Regions from separate parts of the Bacillus sp. JK74 genome, predicted to be linked through region 3. Evidence: riboswitches for the same ligand, from Rfam matches in the RefSeq annotation. Region 3 holds a riboswitch; each other region holds the start of a gene.
The links. A riboswitch is a leader RNA that binds a small molecule or an ion and turns the genes downstream of it on or off. The one in region 3 is predicted to bind S-adenosylmethionine.
Positions count from the first base shown of each region.

Region 1: linked by a shared signal. The riboswitch ahead of metK (methionine adenosyltransferase) and the one ahead of mtnK (S-methyl-5-thioribose kinase) in region 3 are both predicted to bind S-adenosylmethionine.
Region 2: linked by a shared signal. The riboswitch ahead of ACWJJ5_RS04000 (5-methyltetrahydropteroyltriglutamate--homocysteine S-methyltransferase) and the one ahead of mtnK (S-methyl-5-thioribose kinase) in region 3 are both predicted to bind S-adenosylmethionine.

Region 1 is NZ_JBSJQB010000003.1:22,563-25,838, forward strand. It holds gene pckA (phosphoenolpyruvate carboxykinase (ATP)) at 1-1,496, opposite strand, end outside; SAM riboswitch class I at 1,694-1,833, shown strand; gene metK (methionine adenosyltransferase) at 2,003-3,205, shown strand.
Region 2 is NZ_JBSJQB010000001.1:790,425-793,700, reverse strand. It holds gene ACWJJ5_RS04005 (methyltransferase domain-containing protein) at 1-730, shown strand, start outside; gene ACWJJ5_RS04000 (5-methyltetrahydropteroyltriglutamate--homocysteine S-methyltransferase) at 764-1,900, opposite strand; SAM riboswitch class I at 1,978-2,064, opposite strand; gene ACWJJ5_RS03995 (LURP-one-related/scramblase family protein) at 2,149-2,625, opposite strand; gene ACWJJ5_RS03990 (hypothetical protein) at 2,728-2,895, opposite strand.
Region 3 is NZ_JBSJQB010000002.1:642,202-645,477, reverse strand. It holds gene mtnA (S-methyl-5-thioribose-1-phosphate isomerase) at 1-216, opposite strand, end outside; gene mtnK (S-methyl-5-thioribose kinase) at 223-1,407, opposite strand; SAM riboswitch class I at 1,517-1,672, opposite strand; gene ACWJJ5_RS07550 (carbon-nitrogen family hydrolase) at 1,764-2,543, opposite strand; gene ACWJJ5_RS07545 (aminotransferase class I/II-fold pyridoxal phosphate-dependent enzyme) at 2,636-3,276, shown strand, end outside.

The DNA.
Region 1 (3,276 bases), on a different contig from region 3:
GCTTTTTCGTTGTATGCTTGTTTATCGCTCCATGTGTTTTCAGGCTGAAGAACTTCATCCGGCACGCCCGGAACATGAACGGGACTGTGCAGGCCGAAAATGCTGTCTGCCGTCATGTCAGTCTGGTTCAGTCTGCCGTCAATAGCGGCTTTGACCATCGCTCTTGTATACGAAAGTTTCATCCGTTCTCCGACTCCGTACCCTCCGCCGGTCCAGCCTGTGTTGACCAGGAAGACTTGAACGCCGTGTTCGTCGATTTTACGCCCGAGCATTTCGGCATATACATGTGCCGGAAGCGGAAGGAACGGTGAACCGAAGCACGTCGAGAAAGTCGTTTGCGGAGATGTCACGCCGCGTTCGGTTCCCGCGAGTTTACTGGTGTAGCCGCTTAAGAAGTGATACATCGCCTGTTCCTTCGTCAGTTTGCTGATCGGAGGAAGCACGCCGAATGCGTCCGCCGTTAGAAAGACGATCGCCTGCGGATGGCCGGCAATGCTAGGCTGCACGATATTGCCGATCATCTCAATCGGATATGCGGCTCTTGTGTTTTCCGTGTAGAAGGAATTGTCGTAATCCGCTTCACCCGTTTTTTCATCAAGCACGACATTCTCAAGAACAGACCCGAAGCGGATCGCACGAAAAATCTGCGGTTCTTTTTCCTCGCTCAGATTGATACATTTAGCGTAACATCCGCCTTCAATGTTGAAAACGCCGGAATCTGACCAGCCGTGCTCGTCATCTCCGATCAGTTTGCGGTCCGCATCGGCTGAAAGCGTCGTTTTCCCTGTGCCGGAAAGGCCGAAAAACAGGGCGACATCGCCTTTTTCACCGACGTTGGCTGAGCAGTGCATCGGCAGTATATCCTGCTGCGGAAGCAGGAAGTTCATAATGGAGAATATTGATTTTTTCATTTCTCCGGCGTATTCGGTGCCGCCGATTAAAATGACGCGCTTTTCGAAAGAGACAATGATAAATGTTTCCGAATGCGTGCCGTCCGTCTCCGGGTCTGCTTTAAAATGCGGAGCTGAGAGAATGGTGAAAGGCTGCGCTTGCGGGTCTCTTTCATCCGTTTCCGGTCTGATAAACAGCTGGCGCGCGAATAAATTGTGCCACGCAAATTCATTTACGACCGTAATCGGCAGTCTGTATTTTTCATCCGCTCCCGCGAATCCTTCAAACACAAACAGTTCATCCCGCTGTTTTAAGTAGCTGACGACTTTGGCGTACAGCTTTTCAAACGCCTCTTCAGAAATGGGCTGATTCACCGCGCCCCAATCAATTTGATTTTCTGTGCTTTGTTCACGGACGATAAATTTATCTTTAGGTGACCGGCCTGTATATGCGCCGGTGGTGGCGCGTACGGCGCCCGTTGATGTCAGCGTTCCTTCATTTCGGCTGATTACTTTTTCGGTAAGTTTTGGAGCCGATAAATTATGATGCACATTCGGACTTGCAAGTAATGCTTGAAGATCTGCGGTTAAATCAACTAATTTCATAAAAACCTTCCTTTGCCGGTTTATTTGTATTTCGCTGAATGTGGAATTAGTATAACATATATCTGAAAATAGTCTATACTATTTGCGGTTTTTTGTTTGTGTTTTTCCATTGCTTCCCGAAATAAAGGCGCGCAATCGCTTTAATTCATATTGACACTTTCCGCCCTTTTACGATAAGATATTTCATTGAGCGGATACTCTTATCCCGAGCTGGCGGAGGGACAGGCCCGATGAAGCCCAGCAACCGGTTTCTCTGTAAAAAAGCAGGTGAAAACACTGTGGGAAACCAAGGTGCTAACCTGATGCAAGGTTTAATATTTTCCTTGAGCGATAAGAGTGAAAGGCACACAGACCAAACCCTTTCCTCGAGTGGAAAAGGTTTTTTTATTTCATAAAATATGCCAATTAACATTCTCTGATATAGTATGACATTGTATTAAGAGGGAGCGAGTTCCGTATCATATGAGAAGGTCTTGCAAAAGATCTTTTTTCAGGAGGAAAAGTGAATGAGTAAAAACCGTCGACTATTTACATCTGAATCTGTTACTGAGGGTCATCCGGACAAAATCTGTGACCAAATTTCTGACAGTATCTTAGATGAGATTTTAAAAAATGACCCGAACGCGCGCGTGGCCTGCGAAACATCTGTAACGACAGGACTTGTGCTGGTAAGCGGAGAGATTACTACATCAACATACGTTGACATTCCGAAAACAGTCCGTGAAACGATTAAAGAAATCGGCTACACACGCGCTAAATACGGATTTGATGCGGAGACTTGCGCTGTTTTAACATCAATTGATGAACAGTCTGCGGATATCGCAATGGGTGTCGATCAGGCTCTTGAAGCGCGTGAAGGCACAATGAGCGATGCTGAAATCGAAGCAATCGGAGCGGGAGACCAAGGCCTGATGTTCGGTTATGCGTGTAACGAAACGAAAGAGCTTATGCCGCTTCCGATCTCTTTGGCGCATAAATTAGCCCGCCGTTTGAGCGAAGTCCGCAAAGAAGACATTCTTCCGTACCTTCGCCCTGACGGCAAAACGCAAGTTACCGTTGAATATGATGAAAACAACAAGCCGGTCCGCATCGACGCGATCGTCATTTCAACTCAGCACCACCCGGAAATTACGCTTGAGCAGATTCAGCGCAATCTGAAAGAGCATGTCATTAACCCTGTTGTGCCTGAGGAACTGATCGATGAAGAAACAAAATACTTCATCAACCCTACGGGACGTTTCGTAATCGGCGGACCTCAAGGTGATGCGGGTCTTACCGGCCGTAAAATCATCGTTGACACATACGGCGGATATGCACGTCACGGCGGCGGCGCATTCTCCGGTAAGGATGCGACGAAGGTAGACCGTTCTGCGGCATACGCTGCGAGATACGTAGCGAAAAACATCGTGGCAGCAGGTCTTGCTGATTCTTGTGAAGTGCAGCTTGCATACGCAATCGGCGTGGCACAGCCTGTTTCTATTTCCATCAATACATTTGATACAGGAAAAGCTTCTGAAGAAAAACTGATCGAAGTCGTACGGAATAACTTCGACCTGAGACCTGCCGGCATTATTAAAATGCTTGATCTGCGCCGCCCGATCTATAAGCAGACAGCTGCTTACGGCCACTTCGGACGTCATGATGTGGATCTTCCTTGGGAGCGTACTGACAAGGCGGATGCGCTTCGCAAAGAAGCACTAGGAGAATAATTTTATAGCCGCTTACTTAAGCGGCTTTCCCTTTTTGTAGATGCTGCCATGCTTATTTTTTACATAGCGTG
Region 2 (3,276 bases), on a different contig from region 3:
TGTGAATTTCCTCAATAAATCGGTCAAAACCCGCTATGACAGGCAGCTGTTCGAAGCGAGACGCGCTCTTTTTGACAGCCGGGAATTTTTTGGGCCGGTTCAAAAGGAGATCGCCGCCATCATCAGCCGCATTCAATCTCCGCAAACAACGGCGGCGATATTGGATGCGGGATGCGGAGAAGGCACTCATTTAGCCGCCGTATGCAAATGGCTTCAGCCCGCTTTTTCCGTGACGGGAATCGGCATTGATCTCTCGAAAGAAGGTGTGCTGCATGCCGCAAAGGCCTTCGGGGATCATTTTGTTTTTGCCGTCGCTGATGTGGCGGATGCGCCGTTTGCCGACAGCTGTTTTGATGTCGTGATGTCTGTTTTATCACCTTGGAATTACAAGGAATGCAGCAGGCTTTTACGAAAGGGCGGCACAGTCATTAAAGCGGTGCCGCGGCGTGATTATTTGAAGGAAGTAAGGGAATTCTTCTTCGGAGACAGTCCTCGGCGGAATGACACCGCCGATTCTGCGGCCGGACGATTCCAAGCGGGCTTTCAAACCTTTGAGCGCAAACGGCTGTGTTACACGAAGACCTTATTGCAGCCTGACCTCGAGCGGCTTGTGAAAATGACGCCCTTAACATGGAAATGTACTGATGAAAGCATCCGGCGGTTTATCAGCCGAAAAGCGGCGGATATTACGATAGATATCGATATTTTAATCGGAACCGGTCCTCTGTAAACAGAAAAGACACGCTGATCGCGTGTCTTTTTTTTATTTCCAGACTTCACCGGCAATGCTGACGACATGATGAAGTTTCGCCCATTGCTGTTCTTCTGTGATCAGGTTTCCTTCCTCAGTGGAGGCGAATCCGCATTGCGGGCTGAGGCAAAGCTGATCCAGGCTGACATATTGTGAAGCTTCTTCAATCCGGCGTTTAATCGCGTCCTTGTCTTCAAGTTCGCCATGTTTTGATGTAATCAATCCAAGCACAAGCTGAAGATCAGAGCGTTTGACATAGCGGAGCGGTTCAAAGCCGCCGGAGCGGGAATCATCATATTCCAGGAACAATCCGTCAAGGTCAAGCCCGTCAAAAATCGTTTCAGCCGCTGCATCATAGCCGCCTTCAGCCGTCCATGTGGATTGGAAGTTGCCGCGGCAGATATGCATCGTAACCTTCAGATCGTCAGGGCGGTCCTTGATCGCGTCATTAATGGAAGCGGCAAACAGCTTGCGCAGCTCATCCGGCGTTGTGCCGAAATCTTCAATCTGACGAAGCCCCGCTTCCGATAAGAAAACGGCCCATGCGGTGTCATCAAGCTGAAGGTAGCGGCACCCGGCGTCATAGAAAGCCTGAATCGCTTTTTTATACGCTTTTGACACATCGTGCTGAAATTGTTTGTAATCATTCTGGTAGGCCGCTTTTTCCAATTTTCCGCGGAAAAACAGCATATTCGGACTTGGGATGGTCATTTTCGGAACAGCATCGCCGGCAATGCTGTGCAGGAATTTATAATCTTCGAGCATCGGATGCTGAGAAAAATCAATATCTCCCGTTACTTTAATGCCGCGCGCTTTCGTCTGTACGTTGTGAAACTGAATGCCGCTTTCAGGCGTAAATGCCTCAACCCCGTCTAAATTTTCGAGAAAATCAAAATGCCACCAGGCACGGCGGAATTCGCCGTCAGTCACGACATTGAGGCCGGTTTCTTTCTGCTTTTCCACGCTGCGGATGATTTCTCTGTTTTCGATTTCGCGCAGCTGTTCTGCCGAAATCTCACCCGCCGCTCTTTGCAGGCGGGCTTGCTTCACAGCCGCCGGCCGCAGCAGGCTTCCGACCTGATCCGCGCGAAACGGCGGGTTTTTTCTTAGAAGAGTATGCAATGGTTGTTCTGTGTTTTGCTGTGACATGAACGATTCCTTCTTTCCTGATGAAATATAAAAAACTCTTCCCTCGGATAGGGAAGAGCTTGCGTCCGCAAATCTCAACCTTATCTTCAGGATTTAGCACCATTCTGCTGAACAGCGGTTGCCGGGTATCATAGGGCCAGTCCCTCCACCTCTCTTGATAAGGAAATATGCTATTTTTCAGAATAAACTGTAATACTCTTAATCTTAGTATGTTTTCTCATATTGTCAATATATTTCGATAAATATTTTTATTTGTCACCCTCAAATAGAATCATATCTATCACGATGGCGATCGCAAGACAAAGAGCAATATCCTCTTCCTTTTCAATCTGCAAATGATAGGAATCGCCCCAGCTCATCCATGATTTGGTGACGGTCATCCGGTTTGATTTTCCGTCTGTCACTTGAAAGTTCCGGCCCCACACATCGCCGGTAAGATCCCAGCCGAGTCCGGAAATTTCAAATTTCGGTTTGAAAAACGTGACTTTCTTGATGACTTGGCAGACGGGTTTGCCGCTGACGGAAATCTCGTAACGGGGAACGAGCGACATCAGTTTCTGATTGACGCTGGCGAGCGTGCGGCCGTCCAAATCAGTCAGCTTCAGTTCATCACCGAATGAAAACAGCTTTCCTTCAACATTGTAGACTTCTTTTCCGCTTTCAAGAAACACTTGAAAACGATTCTTAAACGTAAACATTCGCTCTTTGATGTAAAAATGGTACATAAAAAAACTCCTTTTTTATGTTGTACGAAAAAAGGAGGCGGAAGGTTTCATATCGGCCGGGTGCATAAAAAAAGGCTGCCGATTTTGCGGCAGCTGTCGTTTTTATGATAGCGGCATCCGGCGTTTTTGACGGATCGCATTTAAATCAATGATGTTATTCGTGTCGGCAGCTGTCACCAGCGGGCTTGTCTTTGGCGTTTTCCGGCGGTTGTCCTTACTGAAAGAGAAAACAAGATACCCTGTCAAAGCAGCGAAAATAAGTAGCATCATTTTACATACCTCCCAAAAAAAGTTTTGGTATTATTATTGTACGAAAAAACAAACGAAAAGTATTCAAACAATTGTCACTTTTTTAAAAAATAACGTCATTTTCCGTAAAAATGACTATGGGTTGAAGAAATTTTTCTCTTGTTGTGGTTCTATAGATTGTATCGGATGATGAATGATGAACGTTTATATAACTTTTTCACTATTTTTTGTAAGTGTCTAATTAACTACTTAAGTGTTTTCGTTTGCCTTGTGTTATTCAGTACCCTAAAAAACCGTATGATATGCAAAATAACTGCTTCTAACAGATGACTGCGAGTTGACAGCGCTTTCTTTATTTTTTTAACGAAAACGAGATGTTATCTTAAAAAAATCGTTTGAACA
Region 3 (3,276 bases):
TTCAAATGACTTGGCGGAGAGCGCGAGTCCGAATGCCGCGGTTATACCGATGGCAGGGGCGCCCCTTACTTTCAGCGTGACAATCGCGTCGAATACATCTTCCTTTGTTTCAAGTTCCACATACTCAGTGACGTCGGGAAGCTTTTGCTGATTTAAAATGCGGATGTAGGTTTCTTTCCATTCCACAGAACGGGGGATGGCAAATTCATTGGTCATGCTGCATCATTCCTTTACACGGAGCTTAAATTGGTCCAGAACCTCGGTGATATGCTTCAGTTCTTTTCTGTTTTCGATATAATAGGCGCCGATCTCAAGCGCCAGCTTCTTCCGTTCGATTCGTTTGTCAAACGGAGTGATTTCATCTAAGTCAGCCACATGGGCGAGTCCGATCGTGCGCCGGATCAATTCGCATCCCGCAAAACCGACCGCTTCTTCAAACGCGTTTTTCAGTGTGTCTTCCAGCAGGTGTCTGCGGGAAGGCAGGCAGTCTTTCTCCCATGCTTCACTGAATGTTTTCACAAATGTATCCCATACGGCGGCAGTATGGTCATATAACGGCTGTCTGTCGTCACCGTCGCGGCTGAGGGCGTTTAACAGCAGATTGGCGATAAATTGGCCGATATCAAACCCGATCGGTCCGAAGAAAGCAAACTCGGGATCAATCACCTTTGTTTCAAGTTCATCGGCGAAGATGCTTCCCGTGTGCAGATCGCCGTGAACCAATGTTTCCGCGGAATTCAGAAAGATGGCTTTCAATTCGTCAGCGCCTTCTTTCAGCCGGGAATTGTTCCAAACTTTTTCTGCGTATGGGCGCAGCTCCTCTTCAAAATCGTTTGTCTCATGGTCGAGAAACGGTTCTGTAAACACAAGCCTTTCTGTAATATTGCAAAGCTCAGGATTTGTAAACTGCTTTGCGAGCTGCTGCTTTACTTTCGCATCGAGCGCATAATCGGATGAGTAAAAAAGCGTTTTCCCTAAAAATTCACCGATATGAACCGATAAGTTCGGATAATGCTGCCCTTCCAGCAGCCCTTTTCTTGAAATCTGCAAATGTGAGAGGTCTTCCATTACCGTGACGGCCATTTCAGTATCGGAATAGTAAACGGCCGGAACGAGGTGCGGCACGTGTTCGCCCTGGCGGATGAGGGCGCTGCTTTCGATTCTCGCCCGATCAATTGTAAGCGGCCAGCTTTCACCGACGACTTTCGCGTAAGGAATCGCCTGTTTGATAATCAGTCCTTTTTGGTTTTCTTTATCGTAAACATGAAAGACGTAATTTAAATTGCCGTCGCCGATTTCACGGCATGTCAGAGTGCTTTTGCTTTGGAATAAGCCGAGCTTGACGGCTAACGCGGCGGCGGAGCTTTCTGTTAATTGTTCATAAAGACTTGTTTTAGTTGCTGACATGGATTTACCCTCCAATTATGTAGTGGCAGTAAGAGATCGTGACGGAGAATACGCCCGAAAAAAAGCCTCCTTCTCTGAAAGAGAAGGAGGCTGAAACAGTGCAGTCCGCCTCTTATCTCTCAGATAACATCTGATGGAATTAGCACCGTGCCTTATGAGACAATCGTCTCGGCGCAAAATGTACGCGCCCCATTTCACAATGGAATTACGGTCGGTTGCTGTTGGGGTCAAAAGGCCAATTCCCTCGCCCAACTCTCGATAAGAGAAAATATATTGATTTGTATCACAATTCGGATTAATCAGTTGATGAAAATATTAGCAGGTGCCGGATATTCTTGTCAACGTTTTTTTGAAAATTAATATAAATCACGCCGCAAGTCTTGGAAAACCGGAATGGTTCCGCGGACGGCCGCGCTTTCTGACACATCAATTTCCGCCCGGACTGCGCCTTCCGTCCGGTCTCCTTCGGCTAAAATCCGGCCCCACGGGTCAATAATCAGGCTGTGGCCGGCAAATTCATTATCGGGATTGGACCCCGTGCAGTTAGAGGCTGCGACAAAACATTGGTTTTCAATTGCTCTGGCGACAAGCAGGCTTCGCCAATGATCAAGGCGGGGCAGAGGCCATTCCGCAGAGATAAACAGGACATTCGCGCCCTGGGACGTATGCTTTCTGATCCATTCGGGGAAACGGATATCATAGCAGATCAGCCCGGCGCACTTGACACCGTCAAGCTCAAAGGAACCGTCGCTGTTTCCTGCTGACAAGTAAAGGTGTTCATCCATCAGCTGAAACAGATGGGCTTTCTGATACCGCTTCACGATCTGTCCGCTGTTATCGGCGATGTACATGGTGTTATAGACATTTTCGCCTTCTTTGACCGCAAAAGATCCGGCAACGAGGTGTACGTTGTATGTTTTTGCCGTTTCTTTAAGCCACTGTTCCGAAACTTTGCCGTTTTCATCCGCCAGCTGGTCTAGCCGTGTGAGATCATAGCCGGTCGTCCACAACTCAGGAAGCACGATTACATCCGCATGGCGGCTTTCTTGCTCAATCAAAGATTCTGCTTTTTTAAAATTTTCTGAAGGATTTCCGTATGAAATATCAAATTGCAAACAGGAAACGGTCCATTTCATTTTTTAACACCTCAAGTTTCTCTTTACTTTTTTTATTTAACCATATATGATGATGGACTATCATTTCAAGACATTTTTAGAAGGTGAAAAATATGAACTTTGAAATCTCAGATGTACTCAAACAGCTGCCGGAACAATTTTTCGCATCATTGGTGCAAAAAGTGAATCAAAAGCTGAAAGAAGGCAGAGACGTCATCAATTTAGGGCAGGGAAACCCTGATCAGCCGACGCCTCAGCATATCGTTGAAGAAATGAAGCTCGCCGTCGAAAGGCCGGAAAATCATAAATACTCCTCATTCCGGGGCGCTTACAGCTTCAAAAAAGCAGCCGCTGCATTTTATGAAAGGGAGTACGGGGTCACGCTTGATCCGGAAACGGAAGTCGCCGTGCTGTTCGGAGGCAAGGCGGGACTTGTTGAGCTTCCGCAATGTCTTTTAAACCCGGGAGATACCATTCTGGTGCCTGATCCCGGATATCCTGATTACTGGTCGGGCGTCGCCCTTGCGAAAGCGAAAATGGAAATGATGCCGCTGACGGAAGAAAGAGGGTTTCTCCCTGATTACAGCGTAATTCCTGAAAAGGTGCGGAGCGAGGCGAAGCTGCTGTATCTCAATTATCCGAATAATCCGACCGGTGCTGTGGCGACAGAGGCGTTTTTTGAGGAGACGGTCGGTTTTGCGGAACAAAACGGCATTTGTGTCGTTCATGATTTCGCGTACGGAGCCGTCGGTTT